Regions from separate parts of the Pseudoalteromonas sp. bablab_jr010 genome, predicted to be linked through region 1. Evidence: predicted binding sites of a transcription regulator. Region 1 holds the regulator's gene; each other region holds the start of a gene.
What was found. The regulator FliA, encoded in region 1, starts transcription of late flagellar genes. The targets are predictions, from matches to a motif close to CTAAAGNTNNNNNNNNNNNNGCCGATA.
Positions count from the first base shown of each region.

Region 2: the regulator FliA is predicted to act here: its motif matches at 1,744-1,770, upstream of JIG37_RS10930 (DUF5610 domain-containing protein).
Region 3: the regulator FliA is predicted to act here: its motif matches at 2,271-2,297, upstream of JIG37_RS19315 (DUF4402 domain-containing protein).
Region 4: the regulator FliA is predicted to act here: its motif matches at 1,424-1,450, upstream of pomA (flagellar motor protein PomA).

Region 1 is NZ_JACDWV010000087.1:188,291-192,473, forward strand. It holds gene JIG37_RS09395 (chemotaxis protein CheA) at 1-83, opposite strand, end outside; gene JIG37_RS09400 (protein phosphatase CheZ) at 99-866, opposite strand; gene cheY (chemotaxis response regulator CheY) at 884-1,267, opposite strand; gene JIG37_RS09410 (RNA polymerase sigma factor FliA) at 1,308-2,018, opposite strand; gene JIG37_RS09415 (MinD/ParA family protein) at 2,045-2,905, opposite strand; gene flhF (flagellar biosynthesis protein FlhF) at 2,898-4,183, opposite strand, start outside.
Region 2 is NZ_JACDWV010000127.1:20,620-24,802, forward strand. It holds gene JIG37_RS10915 (thiol:disulfide interchange protein DsbA/DsbL) at 1-22, shown strand, start outside; gene JIG37_RS10920 (DUF523 domain-containing protein) at 83-535, shown strand; gene trmA (tRNA (uridine(54)-C5)-methyltransferase TrmA) at 538-1,635, opposite strand; gene JIG37_RS10930 (DUF5610 domain-containing protein) at 1,800-2,918, shown strand; gene murI (glutamate racemase) at 2,985-3,779, shown strand; gene JIG37_RS10940 (RNA-binding protein) at 3,742-4,183, opposite strand, start outside.
Region 3 is NZ_JACDWV010000195.1:81,284-85,466, forward strand. It holds gene galU (UTP--glucose-1-phosphate uridylyltransferase GalU) at 1-617, shown strand, start outside; gene JIG37_RS19305 (SPOR domain-containing protein) at 1,046-1,555, shown strand; gene JIG37_RS19310 (SPOR domain-containing protein) at 1,629-2,237, shown strand; gene JIG37_RS19315 (DUF4402 domain-containing protein) at 2,349-2,942, shown strand; gene JIG37_RS19320 (DUF4402 domain-containing protein) at 2,962-3,429, shown strand; gene JIG37_RS19325 (fimbria/pilus periplasmic chaperone) at 3,438-4,183, shown strand, end outside.
Region 4 is NZ_JACDWV010000201.1:4,314-8,496, reverse strand. It holds gene dxs (1-deoxy-D-xylulose-5-phosphate synthase) at 1-18, opposite strand, end outside; gene ispA ((2E,6E)-farnesyl diphosphate synthase) at 107-994, opposite strand; gene xseB (exodeoxyribonuclease VII small subunit) at 999-1,241, opposite strand; gene pomA (flagellar motor protein PomA) at 1,514-2,281, shown strand; gene JIG37_RS20770 (flagellar motor protein MotB) at 2,285-3,208, shown strand; gene JIG37_RS20765 (hypothetical protein) at 3,339-3,815, shown strand; gene JIG37_RS20760 (DNA topoisomerase III) at 3,882-4,183, shown strand, end outside.

The DNA.
Region 1 (4,183 bases):
AATTGCTCTGACAAAAGCTCTAAGATTTCTCCTGCCTCAACAAGGAAATCCTGTAAAATATCTTCATCGACTTCAAAGCTCATGCAGCTACTCTCCTCTTAGAAGCCCAGACTTGATAATAGATCATCGACTTCATCTTGTCCTGAGACAACATCATCACGAGAGTCTTTATCAATAATCGGCCCTTCAGGACCTGCTAGTGTATCACTTGTTGCAGGTGCTTTTTCTATGGCCTGTTTTTCTTGTTGTTGATGACCATCTTCTTGACTGCCAAACACAGTTAAGAGATTAATTAAACTGTCTTCTACTTCTCGCACTAACTCAATGACGCGACGGATTACTTGCCCCGTCAAATCTTGATAGTCCTGTGCCATCAGCACATTGGTCATCAAGCCCTGTAGCTCATCGGTTTTAGTATGCGAGTTATTCATAAAATTATCTAAGCTATGACATAGCTTTTTAAACTCACCGAGCTCTATTTCTCGGCTCATTAAACGATCCCACGTTGGTTTAATCGTCGCTATTTCATCTGCAAGTTGTTGCGCTATAGGTAAACTAGCTTCAACTGCATCCATGGTTTTGTTAGCGGCGCTTTCTGTCATTTCCATAACATAATTTAAGCGCTGCTTAGCGTCTGGGATCGCATCGGTAGTTAAATCTGAAAGACGAGTATCTAGATCAAAGTTTTTTAGCGCTTCATGTAATTGTCGCGTCAGTTTACCGATTTCAGCAAACAGCTCTGATTGTTCTTTTGATGCTGTTTCAAGTATCAGCTGATCAGCTTTTTCTTGTTCACCATTTTCAAGAAACTCAACAAGTTGACGAGCTTGCTCTAAACTTATTTGAGGCGCAGCTAGTGCTGACATAAGCCTCTCCCCTTAGATTAACCTAAACGTTCAAACACTTTTTCCAATTTGGTTTTAAGTGTCGCAGCAGTGAATGGTTTAACGATATAGCCATTAACACCCGCTTGAGCAGCAGCAACAATTTGTTCTTTTTTCGCTTCAGCTGTCACCATTAATACAGGAATATGCTTAAGGCTATCATCAGCACGAATTGCTCTTAACAAATCAATGCCTTGCATACCTGGCATGTTCCAATCTGTTACAACAAAATCAAATTCTTGATTTTGTAGCATTGGCAATGCTGTTGACCCATCGTCAGCTTCCTGCACATTGGTAAAACCTAAATCCCTTAATAGATTTTTAATGATACGTCTCATTGTAGAAAAATCATCAACAACAAGAATTTTCATGTTTTTATCCAAAACATCCTCCGGTGAGGTTTGAACCTATATTTACTTACTACTAATTAATCCAGTCATTGATTTTTGCTTTGAGCTTAATCATCGCCTGACCATGTATCTGACTCACACGCGATTCACTAACATCGAGTATGTGTCCTATTTCTTTTAAGTTCATTTCGTCGTTGTAGTACAAAGACAAAACAAGTGCATCTCTTTCTGGTAACGATTGGATAGCCGTTAATAGAGACTGGTTAAACCGCTCATTTTTAACGTTATTAAACGGTTTGTCTAGTCCTAAATCCTGACCTACAGGTGTAATGACGTCTTCATCAACGCCTAAGTCCTCTATACCTAATACTTTACTAGAATTTACATCATGTAGAATATGATGGTACTCATCGAGCGTTATATCAAGTTTTTCAGCGACTTCTGTATCTTTAGGTTCACGATTTAGCGTGCTTTCTAATTCGGAAATGGTTTCAGCCACAAGGCGAGCATTTCGGTGAACTGAGCGTGGTGCCCAGTCACCTCTACGAATTTCGTCTAACATCGCACCACGAATACGAATTCCAGCGAAAGTTTCGAAACTAGCCCCTTTGCTAGCATCAAAGTTTTTTGATGCTTCAATTAGGCCTATCATGCCTGATTGAATTAAATCATCGAGTTGGACACTGGCAGGTAAACGAGCAATTAGATGGCACGCCACTTTTTTAACTAAAGAGGCATGTTTTTCAACAATCGCATTTAAGTTTTGTGCTGATTGATATCCCATCGCTTTATTCACCGATGTTGTCATAGTTAGCCGTTTACTAGTTTTTCAATGAAAAATTCTAAATGGCCAGAAGGTTGATTAGGGATCGGCCACTTAACTGCTTTTGTTGCTAATGTTTTAAACGCCACCGCAGCTGGTGAGTTTGGAAATAATTCAACAATCACCTTTTGACGTCGCGTAGATTTACGCATGTTCTCGTCATAAGGAATGGTAGCTACCAACTCCATTGAAACGTCTAAAAAGCGATCCGTTACTTTTGAAAGTTTAGCAAATAATTCTTGCCCTTCACGCAAACTGCGCACCATATTGGCAACAATTTTAAATTTATATACGCCATGCTCACGGCTAAGCACTTTTATAAGCGCATAAGCATCGGTAATTGAGGTAGGTTCATCGCATACAACCACAACAACATCTTGGGCTGCACGAGAAAAGCTTAATACCATGTCAGAAATACCTGCAGCGGTATCGACAATTAAAATATCAAACTCAGTGTTTAACTCGCTAAAAGCGCGGATAAGGCCTGCATGCTCAGATGGTGTTAATTCCACCATGCTTTGCGAACCAGACGTCGCTGGTACAATTTTTATACCTGCAGGACCTTCAACGAGAATTTCGTCAAGCTCACACTCGCCTGACAAAACATGAGATAAGTTACGTTCAACACGAAGGCCAAGCATCACGTCACAGTTTGCCAAACCTAAATCGGCATCTAGTACTAATACACGATTTCCTTGCTGCCCTAATGCGATTGCGGTGTTGAGTGAAACATTGGTTTTACCCACTCCACCTTTACCGCCAGTCACAGCGATAACTTTAACGCCACTATTATTATTTTGATTCATTTTGCGCAGGCCGCTTGCTTGATCTAATACTGTGTTAATCATACATCCCTACTGTGTTCGACGCTACTGCTTGACGTCGTGAATGTTGTGCTTTTGCTCGTTTTAAATACAATTGTTCAGCTTTTTTCACTAGTTTTTCAGCATTCGCTACGCGAATATCTTCAGGAACACGCTGACCGTTAGTAAGATACCCTATTGGCAGGCGATTTTGAATCGCTATACTAATAATCTCACCTAAACTTAAAGATTCATCCAATTTAGTGAAGATACAGCCACTTAGATGAACCTTTTTAAAGTGTCTTACGGTTTCTTGCAACACATTTATCTGTGCTGTCGCACTTAATACTAAATAACTACGAATATCAACACGCTGATTACGCATTAAGGTGTTTAATTGCTCAGTTAAACGTAAATCACGTTGGCTCATACCCGCTGTATCTATTAATACTAGACGCTTATTACGTAAATGGTATAGCACTTCAGCTAATTCATTCGCATCTTTTACCTGCTTAACACCACAGCCAATAATACGACCATAAGTAGCCAATTGTTCGTAGGCACCAATTCTATATGTATCAGTGGTGATCAACGCCACTTTATCAGCACCATATTTTTGTGCGCCCAGTGCAGCTAATTTCGCAACAGTCGTTGTTTTACCAACACCCGTTGGGCCCACTAATGCGAATACACCACCTTGACGTAGGATTTCGTTATTCGTTGTATGCATTTGGTTTTCAACCATTTGCAGTAATGCTTGCCACGCTTGTTGACGTGATACATCATCAGGAATGAAACAGGCCATTTGCTCAGCAACATCACGTTCAATGCCCATACCCGCTAAGCGGTCAATCATACATGCACGAGTCGGATCGCGGCGAGCCATATCTTGTTGCATTAAGCCAGATACTTGGTGTTCAAGTAATTGACGAATCGCATTCATTTCTTCGCGCATGGTCGTCATTTCTGATTGATTCGCAGGTGCTGAGTTTTTGTGCTCAGCGGGTGAATCTAAATCATCAAAACCAGAATCTAAATCGTCATCAAAACCTAAGCTATGTGCTTGAGTTTGTACACGAGGTGCTGCCTGCGATTGATAACGAGGAGCTTGCTTATATTCAGGCTGTTGCTGCTCAAAGCTTGGCTCTTTTGCTTGATAGTGTTCACTCGTATCAATACCAGATTGACTAAACATTGACGCAAGCTCTGGCGAACGAGGGCGTGGGGCTTGACGCTCAAGTAACGCTTGAAGGCTATCAGCAACTTTCGCTTGCGGCTCAGGTTTAGCACGCATTGGCTCAGGTTTAACAAAGTTATGCTGTG
Region 2 (4,183 bases), on a different contig from region 1:
TAACTACCTAGCTGATAAATAAGCTAATTAGTTAAATTTAATTCAAAGCTCCGTTCGCGGAGCTTTTTTATTGGTAAAGCAAATGCAAAAACTATTAGTTTCAAGCTGTTTGTTAGGAAACCCTGTTCGTTATGACGGGCAATCGCAAAACTTACTCCATCCTGGTTTAGAAACACTTAAACAGCAAGAAAGGCTCGTTGCATTCTGCCCTGAAGTAGCTGGTGGCTTACCTACACCAAGGCCGCCTGCAGAAATCAAAGTGGGTAGAGTACTTACCAAAGATGCGCAAGATGTCACAGTGCAGTTTGCTTATGGCGCAGAACAAGCACTTAAACTTTGCAAAAAACAGGGCATTCGCTATGCGTTGTTAAAAGAATCAAGCCCGTCATGTGGTCGCAATACTATTTACGATGGTAGTCATTCAGGAAAGAAAATTTCAGGGATGGGGTTAACTGCAAAGCTGTTAACTGACAATGGTATAGCTGTATTCAGCGAGCAGCAGTTGCCAGCGCTATTTGCTGCGCTGGCAGAGTGATTTTATTTACGTTGTAAAAACACACCTGATTCAATGTGATGGGTGTAAGGGAATTGATCAAAAATTGCAAAACGTTTTACTTCATGGGTTTTGCATAAGTGATCAAGGTCACGTTCTAGGGTATCGGGATTACACGAGATATAAATAATGTTGTCGTAGTTCGCAACTAGGTCACAAGTTAGCGTGTCCATACCAGCACGTGGTGGATCCACCAAGATTGTTTGGCAGTTATAGCTTTTCAGGTCTATGCCATCTAAACGAGAGAAGGTACGTTCGCCTTTCATTGCTTGAGTGAACTCTTCACTCGACATACGAATGATATCTAAATTCTCAACCTTGTTTTGTGCAATATTGTATTGTGCTGAGTAAACCGATGATTTTGAAATCTCAGTGGCTAATACGCGGTCGAATGAGCCTGCAAGAGCAATCGAAAAGTTACCATTCCCACAATATAACTCCAGTAAGTCATTATTGAGTGGTTGGCAAAGGGCTTGTGCCCACTCTAGCATCTTGATATTTACTTTCGCATTCGGTTGCGTAAAGCTATTTTCGACTTGTTGATAAATAAGCTCTTTACCGTTTACGTTTAAACGCTCGATAACATAGTCATTACCAATCACTTCTTTTTGCTTACGAGCACGGCCAATAAAATCAATCTTAAACTGTGTGCTCAGTTTTGCTTTAAGCTCTTTAATTGCTTGTAGCCACTGCTCATCTAGTTGTTTGTGATACAACAAGCTAACAAGGATCTCGCCACTTAAGCTTGAAAGGTAATCGATTTGAAACAGCTTACGGCGCAGAACTTCATTGTCTTTTAAGTTTTCGCTCATCGCTTGCATCACTTCACCCACTAAAGGTGCTGCAGGGTCAAACTCATCTACGCGGATCTTTTCTTTAGTTTGTTGATCAAACATGATGTGAAACAGGTCTTCACCTTCATGCCAAACACGAAACTCTGCACGTTGGCGGTAATGAATAGGATCAGAGCCGAACACTTCTAATTTTTCGACCCCAAAACGTCGAAACTGTGAGGTGATGCGCTGCTCTTTCTCACTCAATTGTGCATCATATTGAGTTGTATCAATTTTTATAACCGCCATGGCTGATTACCTTTTATCTCTTAGCTTTATAACGGCGCTATTGTAGGGAGCGCTGAGGATTTGTCTAGTTTTGTTATTTATTTTAGTGTCGTTTTTTTATACAAAAAACTTAAGTTCTTTGGTTTTTGGCCGATAATGAGTTAACCATAACATGGAGTCGGATCATGAAAATTGGCAACCTAGGCTATATGCCTAATACAAATGTGAATAAATACAATGGTAAACAGGCTCTGCAGCAGCCTACCATTCAAAATCGTCAAGATAGTTATCAACAACGCGGTCGTGAGCTCGCGGCAAAAGTTCTTGATGATAAACTTGCTGAGGCACTTGGTTTACCTAAAGCCGAAGAGAAAAAAGATAAACCGCTGTTCGACTTTGAAGAGATCGTGAAAAACGTACTCGACTTTGTTGGCGGTGCACTTCGTAAAGCAAAAGCCGATGGTGCTGATGATGAAAAACTCAAAGGCATGCTAGGTGATGCACGTAAAGGTGTGCAAATGGGCATCGACGATGCGTATGATGAGCTTAAAGAGTCAGGTATTCTTAACGATGACATCGAAGAGGGTATCGAAAAGTCTAAAGAAGGTATCTTTAAAGGTATTGATGAATTAGAGGAAGACTTGTTCAATCCTAAACCTAATGCGGTTTCAGTTAGCCAAGCTCAATACATCAGTTTAAGTAATAACGCAGAGTACACTTTCACCACCGCTGAAGGTGACGAAGTAAGTATTAGCTTTGCTGATGCATACGAAAGTAAGTCTGCAAGCAGTTATAGCAAAAATGGCGACAACGAAGCCTTTGTCAGTGAGTCTTCGCAATCACGTGATTTATCATTCTCTATGTCGGTCAATGGTGATTTAAATGAGCAAGAGCAGCAAGCTATCAATGAATTGATAGAAGACTTGCAGAGTGTTAGCGAAACATTCTTCTCTGGTTCATTAGAAGAAGCCTTTGAACAAGCTAAAGAGCTGAACTTAGGTAACGAGCAACTAGTCGGCTTTACCATGGATCTAAAACAAACCAAAACAGTAGCAGCGATTAAAGGGTATGAAGAATATAAACCTGCTCCTGAAAAAGAAGTTGCTGAGAAAATAGCGCCATTTAATGACGATTTGAAACAGGCGTTTAATAAAGCGGGCGATATTGGTTTGCAAAATGAACTGGCTGGCATCTTACAATGGTTAAACCAAGATAAAGAAGAAGTCAGTAAGCTGGTGGATTATACCAAAGCAATGTTCGAACAAATGAATAAGCTACGCTCGTCAACAGAAGAAGAGGCATAGTCCTTTCTTTCTTTTTATAAAGCTGCATGGCAAACTGCTGATCTTTGATGATCCGAGGTAAGCAGTTTGTCAGTTCATATAATGGTGTTTGATTCTGGTATAGGTGGAACAACCGTACTTGAACAGATCCAAGCATTGATCCCAGATGCTGATTATAGTTATTTTATGGACAATGCTTTATTGCCCTATGGCGCGCAAAGTCAGCAAACGATCATAGCCCGCCTTTTTGCGCTACTACAGTTTATCGAAACAGCAAACTTACACGTTGATATCCTAGTTATTGCGTGTAATACCGCCTCTACCTCTGCCTTAGAAACTATTCGCCAGCACACAAATATAGAAGTTGTCGGGGTAGTACCTGCGATAAAACCCGCTTGCGCTATAAGTAACAGCAAACATATTGGTTTACTGGCAACACCATCAACTATCAAGAGTCGCTATACTGCAAACTTAATTAGTACTCATAGCCAAGACACACAAGTCAGCTTATATGGCTCAACTGAGCTGGTAGAAATTGCAGAAACACTATTTCATACGCAGAAAATCAATAAAGCAAAGCTTGAGAATGTATTGAGTGATTTAGCGATAGCAGAAGATATAGATGTATTGGTACTTGGCTGTACACACTTTCCATTACTAGCCAGCGCGATTAGTGACTACTATAAACAACAGATCTTCCTTATTGACTCAGGCAAAGCGATTGCTAAGCGCGTTGAAAGTTTAATTGCTCTACGAGGCTTTACTCTTACTACAGATAAAAAAAAGCCGCTGCACTATTATGCAACGGCTCCTATTGGTCATTCGCAATTAAGCGTTGAGCTTATTACGCTGACTGATCAGATCCCTCACGAAAGCTGTTAGCTTCGTTCTCTTGTTTTTGTTTTGCTTCACGCACTTTTAAAGTACGTTGTTGGAATTCGCTATCATTTAATTGATTGATTGCTTTATCTGCATCAGCTTCAGCCATTTCAACAAAACCAAAGCCACGACGTTTACCTGTATTTTTATCTTTTAATAAACGTACATTGAAAACTTTGCCTTGTTCTTCGAATAAAGCACGAACAACACCTTCATTAGCACGATAAGGTAGGTTGCCAACATAAAGTGTTTTTGTTTTTACTTCGGCCTCCTCACTTGACGCTGATGAAAGTGCTGCAATAACTAAAGCACCAATTAATAAGCCTGCACCAAATAGCAATGCTGGGTCTAAAGCTAAGCTTGCAAGTGCGAACTTAACAACCACAAAACCTAAAACAGCAAGAATA
Region 3 (4,183 bases), on a different contig from region 1:
TCTGCCCGAAAGATGTGACTATTATCCACGTTCGTCAAGGTGAAGCGAAAGGCCTTGGTCATGCGATAAATTGTGCGGCGCCTATTATAGGTAATGAACCGTTTGTTGTTATCTTACCGGATGTTATCATCGATGATGTTGCGAGCGATCTTAAAAAAGATAACTTAGCTGAAATGATCCAGCGTTTTGAAACCACCGGTGAGAGCCAAATTATGGTTGAGCCTGTGCCGCAAAACGAAGTAGACAAGTTCGGTGTAGTAGACTTAGGTGATGTAACAATCAATCAAGGTGAAAGCGCCGCAATTTTGAATATGGTTGAAAAGCCTCCTATTGATCAAGCTCCATCAAATCTTGCTGTTGTGGGTCGCTATGTACTGAGCAAAAATATTTGGCCATTACTTGCAAAAACTCCAGCTGGGGCAGGTGATGAAATTCAATTAACAGATGCCATAGCCATGCTAATGGAAAAAGAAACGGTTGATGCATACTCTATGAAAGGTAAAAGCCATGACTGTGGTAGCAAAATTGGTTATTTAAAAGCCATCGTTGAATTTGCTTTACGACGTGAGGAATTCAAAGATGAATTGAGCGACTTCATAAAGTCGTTGGTTAAATAACCAATTCTATTTACTTAGTAATAAATTATGTTAAAAAAGTGCCTATATGGCACTTTTTTGTTATTTACAAGCAGCTGACAATTGTTGATTATTAACAAATTAGGGACTTTTCTGATATACCTTTGTCTTATAGGGTTGTTAAGATGAGTATGGTGATTAATTGCTCTAATTCAGTTAGTTAACTGAGTAATGAAAAGCATTAATAATTTTGCTGCAAATTGTTTATGTTATAAAGCTACTTTTTACTAACAACATGATTTGCAGCGAATTAAAGCACTAAACTGAAATTATAATAAAAACATAATGTTAGTGTTTATTTTCAATATCTTAAATTATCTTTTAGCTTTTGATGTACAGGTAAGTACTAACAGATAGTCTTCTTCAAAGTAAGAAGCAATTTTTTAACGGTACGTTTAAGAATCCTGATTATGAAAGATTACTTCAAGCCTTTTCGCTGCAGTATATACCTAATGGTGTTATTAACTGTTTCTGGTTGCAGTAATGAGCTGCTGCTAAGCTCTACCGTTAATTCTATGCAAAGTTTTGCACTTCGCTTAATCGATCCTATTTTTCAAATTAATGTAAAAACTAGTTCTGAGCTTCAATCAACGGCTACACAAAAAAATACCCTAGCCACTGCTGCTATATTAGCACCTACAAAACCTAATTATACTTTTGCGTTACAGTTAGCATCAGTTAGCTCTGAGACCGCAATAGAAGTCACCTTTCATAAAATGGCAAAACAAGCGCCTAGTATTTTTCAAGGTAAACCAATTTTGAATGTTGAAGTTGCAGACGTGCATGATAGAACTTTCTACCGCTTAAAGTTTGGAGGCTATAAGTATTTAAAAAATGCGAAAGCTGACTGCGCGGCTATTAAGCGACAAGGTATTGATTGTTGGGTTAGTAAATACACAGATAATCGAATTTATTTTTAGCGTCAAATATTCACTCTAAAGGTGGCATTTTTATTGCTAAGATTTAAGTCTGTTTTTTAGAATTGACGTCACCATGCATTTTTCTATTTTCTCTAAATATTTATTGTTAACCATCTGCTTAACTGCTTTAACAGCATGTATGATGAGCCAAGAACAAAGCCAGCCTGTTTATACTGAACAGCAGGTACAGCAATTTGCTGCCGAGTGGCAAAATCAACAGCCTAGCATTGAACGTCTTGCTGCAATGGAAAAAGACCTTGCGTTGTTAATCGAGGTACTTTCGGCTAATAGTGATTTAACTGCACAACCATCGGCATTTGAGCCGCAAAATGATGTGATCTATCACCAAAGTGAGCAAATACAATCTCAGCAATCATCATCAATCGACTCATTAGAAACGATTATTGCTGCAAACAAAGCAGCAGAAGCAGGTGTGCAATTAGGTTTATATTTAACGCCGAAAAAGGTCAGACATCAGGTCTTGAACCTTAAACGTGATTATCCTGCTGTTTTAAATGACCTAGATTTTCGCTTTAAAACTCGTGAGCAAAAAGGGGTAACCTTGTATGGATTACGAGCAGGTCCATTTGCAAATTATACTCAGGCGACAGCTTTTTGTGAGATAGCCAAAAGAATGGGGCAAACTTGTGTGACAGCCCCTTTTATTGGGGAGATGCTATAAGTATCTTTCCTCTTGGAAATTAGGGGATTAACCTTAAAGTATTTGTTCTAGAGGTCGATAAAGCTTAAGATACAGCAAAATGGCTTAGCCATTTATTTATAAGGACTTAATATGAAATTACCTCTTTCTTTAATTGCATGCTCATTAGCATTTTCTGCTTTTTATTCTTATGCCACTACTGAATCTTTCAGTGCAACAGTAAAGGTTCAAAACTCAGTTGTTTTAACAAAAGGGAATGATCTAAATTTTGGTACTATTCGTGCCGTAGCCGATCCTTCAGGTGCTGCGCAAGCTGTTTTAACAATTAACCCAGAACCTGATGCAAGCCCTGTTTCAACAAGAACAGATGCATCTCCTGCGATTATTTCAATTATTGAGCAAGGGTCTCCTGCTTCATTTACGGTATCGGAAGCGGTGCCAAATGCGCGTTTGTCGATTACTGATCCTACTGCTAATACTTTAGCTTCTGATGGACAAGGTTTAAATGAGCCAAACTTTATTGTTGATGAATGGAAGTATTTTATTACTTCAGGCCCAAATGCAAATGCTTATTACCTTCCAGGCAGCCCAAATTTAACAGCAGATGCAGACGGCAGTGTTGAGTTTAACATTGGTGCCAATTTATCTACCTCAAATTCGGCGTCATCTGAGCCTTATCGTGATGTTGAGTATACCGGCACTTTCCAATTAGAAGTTGCTTACTAATAATACTAGGTAATTAGTCATGCGCTTTTTGCTTTTAGCTACTGTTTTATTTTGTGTGTTCTCAACACCCTTACAGGCTGCGAGCACAGAGCAACAAGCGCTTGATTTTGGTACTCTAGTTATTCTAGCTAATACAAATACCAGCTCTGTAATCGTCAAAGATGATGGCAGTATCAATACGCAGGGCTCGGTTTATGTTCTTAAAAATGGCCGCCCTGCAGAATTATTACTTACTGACTTTCCAGCTAGAACTCAGCTAACTATGAATCTAGTTGCCCCAGTTGACTTAACACATGATATCGATGGCAACTCGAGTGCTGGATTTTCTGTACGCCTTAATGGTTTTCCTAAATATGTGATTACCAATGAATTTGGTGAAGCAAAAGTATTTATTGGCGGTATTTTAACGACAGACCGTAGCGCTAAACCATACGCTGATGGTCAGTATTCTTCTACAACTTATTTAGAAATATCAGTCGATTACTAAGGATAGATATGTTCGCAAAACGTCTTTTATGTGGACTTCTTTTTGTTTTTTTCAGTCAATATGCAACGGCAAACTTACTTATTTCACCAACGCGGGTTTCATTTGATGAGCGCCAACGAAGCGCAAAAGTCACCGTCATTAATAGCTCAGAAGAGTACCGTACATACCGCGTGGTATGGAGCGAAAAATTAGCGCTACCTGGTGGGGGCTATCAAACATTGAGTGAGCCAGTAACCACGAGCCTTTCTCCTATGGCACGCTTATCACCAAAGCAAATTCGCTTAGCACCTGGCGAAAGGCAAACGATTAAAATAGCAATTAGAAAGCCTAAGGATTTGGCTAAAGGGGAATATCGTTCCCATTTACTATTTCAAGCCTTACCAAATGAAGATAAGGCAGCTAAGGCTGGACTTAAAGTGAATATGATTTTGAGTTTTAGTATTCCAGTTGTATATCGTGAACAAGGTGAGCTGCCAAAAGTTGCATTTCAAACTGCAGAAATAGTTGAAGATTCGGTAAACAAAAAACCAAAAATTGCCGTTAAATTAACTGAACAACAAGGTTTTAGTAGTTACGGTCGACTTAGCGCGTATGTTACTAATTCTGCAGGTAAACAAGAAAAAATCGCAGAAATCGGGAATCTAAGCCTATACCCTGAAATTGAACAAGCGACTGTGTTGTTAGATTTATTCTCTGGTAAACAGTTGCCAAAACAAGGGAACATTGAGCTTAAATATCAAGGTGCCGATGAGTA
Region 4 (4,183 bases), on a different contig from region 1:
GCTACTATCAAGTGTCATGATTTTTTATACATCCTTCGCTAACCAGAGTGCATTATAGCCCATTGCCGCTCCGATTTTTTAGTTATTTTGTCTTTCTTTTTAGGTATTAATAATTGCGTTCAACAATATAGCTTGCAAGACTCGCTAATTCGCTGGTGTCGTAATCAATAGCCTCAAGAGCTTGATGGGCTTGAGCCAGCAAATCTTGGGCTTTTTGCTTTGCGCCTGCCATCCCTAATAAAGCAGGGTAGGTTGCTTTGTTTGCAGCAACATCGGAACCCTGTGGCTTACCTAATGTTTCAGTATCAGCTTCTACATCAAGGATATCGTCTTGTACCTGAAAGGCCAGCCCAATTGCTTGACCGAATAGGTTTAATTGCGCGAGTGTATGTTCATCACAGCTTTTTGCACTCAATGCACCGAGTGTAATTGCACAATTAAGCAAGGCACCCGTTTTTAGCTGATGAATGCGCTCTAGCTGAGCAACTGTAATTTCTTTATCGGTCGCTTCAATATCCAGTGCTTGCCCACCTACCATACCTTCAATACCTGAGGCTTTGCTTAATGAGGCAATCATTTTTACTTGCTGGCTCGCAGAAACAGCAAATTGATGATTGGCAATTAAATCAAATGCCAGTGTTTGTAAGGCATCACCTGCGAGTATGGCTTGTGCTTCGCCATAGACAATATGACAGGTAGGGCGGCCACGTCTTAAGTCATCATCATCCATTGCTGGTAAGTCATCATGAACTAAAGAATAGCTATGAATACACTCAATAGCGGCGGCAAGAATATCAAGATCGGCCTTGTCCGCGCCCATCATCCGGCCCGTTGCATATACAAGGTAAGGACGTAAGCGTTTACCACCATTTAGAACACCGTAGTGGGTGGCTTCTTTGATGTTTTTTTCGGTATTAAGTGGCTGTTCAAAATAGCGATTTAAGTGTGCTTCTACGTCTTCACGAGCGCGTTGTAATTGTTCTTTTAATTGCACTTAATTAGTCCAAGTTTGAATCAAAATTGCTAAGAGGCGCTTGGCTATCGTTACCCATTAAAATGGCAACTTTTTGTTCGGCTTGTTGTAACTTACCAGACGAAGCGTTTGCTAGCGCAATGCCGCGTTCAAATTGTTTTAGTGATTGTTCCAGTGACAATTCACCTTGCTCCATTTGTGCAACAATTTGAGATAATTCATCCAGTGCTTCTTCAAAGCTTAAGTTTTCTGGTTTCTTTGTTGCCATTGTGGCCTCGATAGCTGTTAGAAAGTGAGGCCAATTTTAGGGGGAATGCTAAACTAGGTCAAAGAATGATGTGTTTTTTTACGCATAATTCATTTTTAGTATGCTATTTTTACGATTTTAAATACAGCTTAAACTTGTAGCTTAAAAATCTTACATTAAAATAAAATTAATTCATTTAATGATTTAAGTATTTCAACTGCTTGCCGATAAGCAGTTAATAATAAAAATTTGATACTTGAGTGTATCGTGTAATTGTTCCTCTGGAGGGGTATGTGGATTTAGCAACCATAATAGGTATTCTTGGTGCCATAGGCTTAATTGCTATGTCGATGGTGTTAAGTAGTGATGGCCAAGTTGCAATGTTTTACAACACGCCTTCGGTGGTCATTGTATTTGGTGGTTCGATTTTTATTGTATTATCAAATTTCACCATGGGGCAATTTTTGGGCATAGGTAAAGTGGCAGCAAAAGCTTTTATGTTCAAAATCGAATCTCCGGAAGAATTAATTGAAAAAGCAGTAGAATTAGCTGATTCTGCACGTAAAGGTGGCTTCTTAGCATTAGAAGAAGCTGAAATCCCCAACGGTTTTATGCGTAAAGGGGTCGATATGTTAGTGGATGGTCATGATGCTGATGTCGTTCGCGCCACGCTGCAAAAAGATATTTCTCTTACTGCTAACCGTCATGAACTCGGTGCTGGTTTATTCAAATCACTTGCCGATATTGCTCCTGCAATGGGTATGATCGGTACGCTAATCGGTCTGGTTGCTATGTTATCAAACATGGATGACCCAAAGGCAATCGGCCCAGCAATGGCAGTTGCCCTTTTAACAACTCTCTATGGTGCTTTCTTAGCAAACGTTGTCGCTATTCCAATTCAGGTAAAACTAGAACTGCGTAAAGACGAAGAAGCCCTCAATCAACGCTTAATTCTTGACGCGGTGCTAGGTATTCAAGACGGTCAGAACCCGAAAGTAATTGAAGGTATTTTGAAAAACTACTTAGCCGAATCAAAACGTAAAGTTGATACCGAGGAGTAGAGCATGTCAGATGAAGAGTGCAAATGTCCTCCACCAGGCTTGCCTGCATGGATGGGTACCTTCGCGGATTTAATGTCATTATTAATGTGCTTCTTTGTACTCTTGCTTGCTTTCTCTGAAATGGACGTGCTGAAGTTTAAGCAAATTGCTGGCTCTATGAAGTTTGCTTTTGGTGTACAAAATAAAATTGAAGTAAAAGATATTCCAAAAGGAACCTCTGTTATTGCCATGGAGTTCACTCCGGGTAAACCTGAGCCAACACCTATTGAAACGATTCAGCAACAAACCGTTGAGATGACACAACAAATGCTTGAGTTTCAGGCTGGCGACGAAAGCTCCGCCGGTGGTCGACAAGAACAGCGCGGTAATAAACGTGGTGGTGAATCGCAAAGTACGGCTCAGCAACAAGCTTTAGAACAGTCAATTTCTGCGGCTGATCAAGAACAAACAAATGAACTTGTGAAGAAAATTGCTCAGCAACTAGAACAGCAAATTATGGATGGTGCGATTGAGCTCGAGTCATTAGGCCAGCAAATTATTATTCGCATTCGTGAGAATGGTTCATTCCCATCGGGTAGTGCTTTTTTACAGCCAAAATTTAAACCTATTATTCGTGATATTGCTACGCTGTTAAAAGATGTGCCGGGTGAAATAACCGTGTCAGGTCACACTGATGACTTCCAAGTATCGAATGAGCTTTATACTAATAATTGGGATTTATCATCAAAACGTGCGGTGGCAGTTGCCAGTGAAATGGAAAAAGCGCCAGGGTTTGATAAGTCCCGTATGATGGTAGTCGGCCACGCAGAAACGAGGCCTCTAGTACCGAATGTAACCGACGAAGATCGCAAGCGAAATCGCCGTGTTGAAATCTCTATTATGCAAGGTAAAGCACACGAATCTGAACCTATTGATGTAAGGCAGTAAATCAATTAAAGTTAAGCCTCATTAACAAATGTAATAGAGAATAAAAATGAAAAAAGTTGATAAATATAGCTACATGCCTGGTAATGGTAGTGGCGACGATGATGGTAAAACAGATTAAGGTTAGTTAATTTTGCCTGATTGGTTTGTATATACCATCTCAATTTTGAATAATAGCTGGGTGTTCATTCTGATCCCTGCTATTTTCGTTTTCTACCTCCGCAAAGATTGGCAGGCATTCCACTTTACCGTAATAACTGCATGTTTCTTTTTATACGGTACCTTAATTCATAGCGGCTTACGTGAATTTGATGACATTTATATTTGGCGCTATGTCGTTTGGGCTTTTAATGATATTGCTTGGATGGCAATCATTGCTTACTTAGGTATTAAAGATAAAGTCTACTTATGGCAAAGTGTTTTAGGGCAGTTGGTTGTGATAATGGCGCCTATTTTGCAATTGTTCCGTTTAGTTGACCGCCACCTTTGGGATTTGTCTTACAGCACTTACATGTATAAGACCCTGCTACCGCTAATCAATATTGGTACTGTGGTCGTATGTTACCTACCACTTATCTATCTTTTTACTCGACGAAGCCAGCAAGCTTAAGGCGTTTCTTCGTTAAAAATCCTGTGCTAGACTACTGTTTATAAAAACAGTATTTAGTGTTGCGTTATGAAACTTTACATTGCCGAAAAACCATCCTTGGCACGAGCCATTGCAGATGCTCTACCAAAACCACAAAAAAAACAGGATGGTTATATAGAGCTTGGTAATGGAGATTGTGTCTCTTGGTGTATTGGTCATTTACTTGAGCAAGCAGAGCCCGATGATTACGATGCAAGTTTTAAAAAATGGCGATTTGAGCATTTACCTATCGTGCCAGAACAATGGCAATTAAAACCTAAAGCAAAAACACGCAAACAACTTACTGTACTAAAAAAGCTCATTAAGCAGGCAAGTACAATAATTCATGC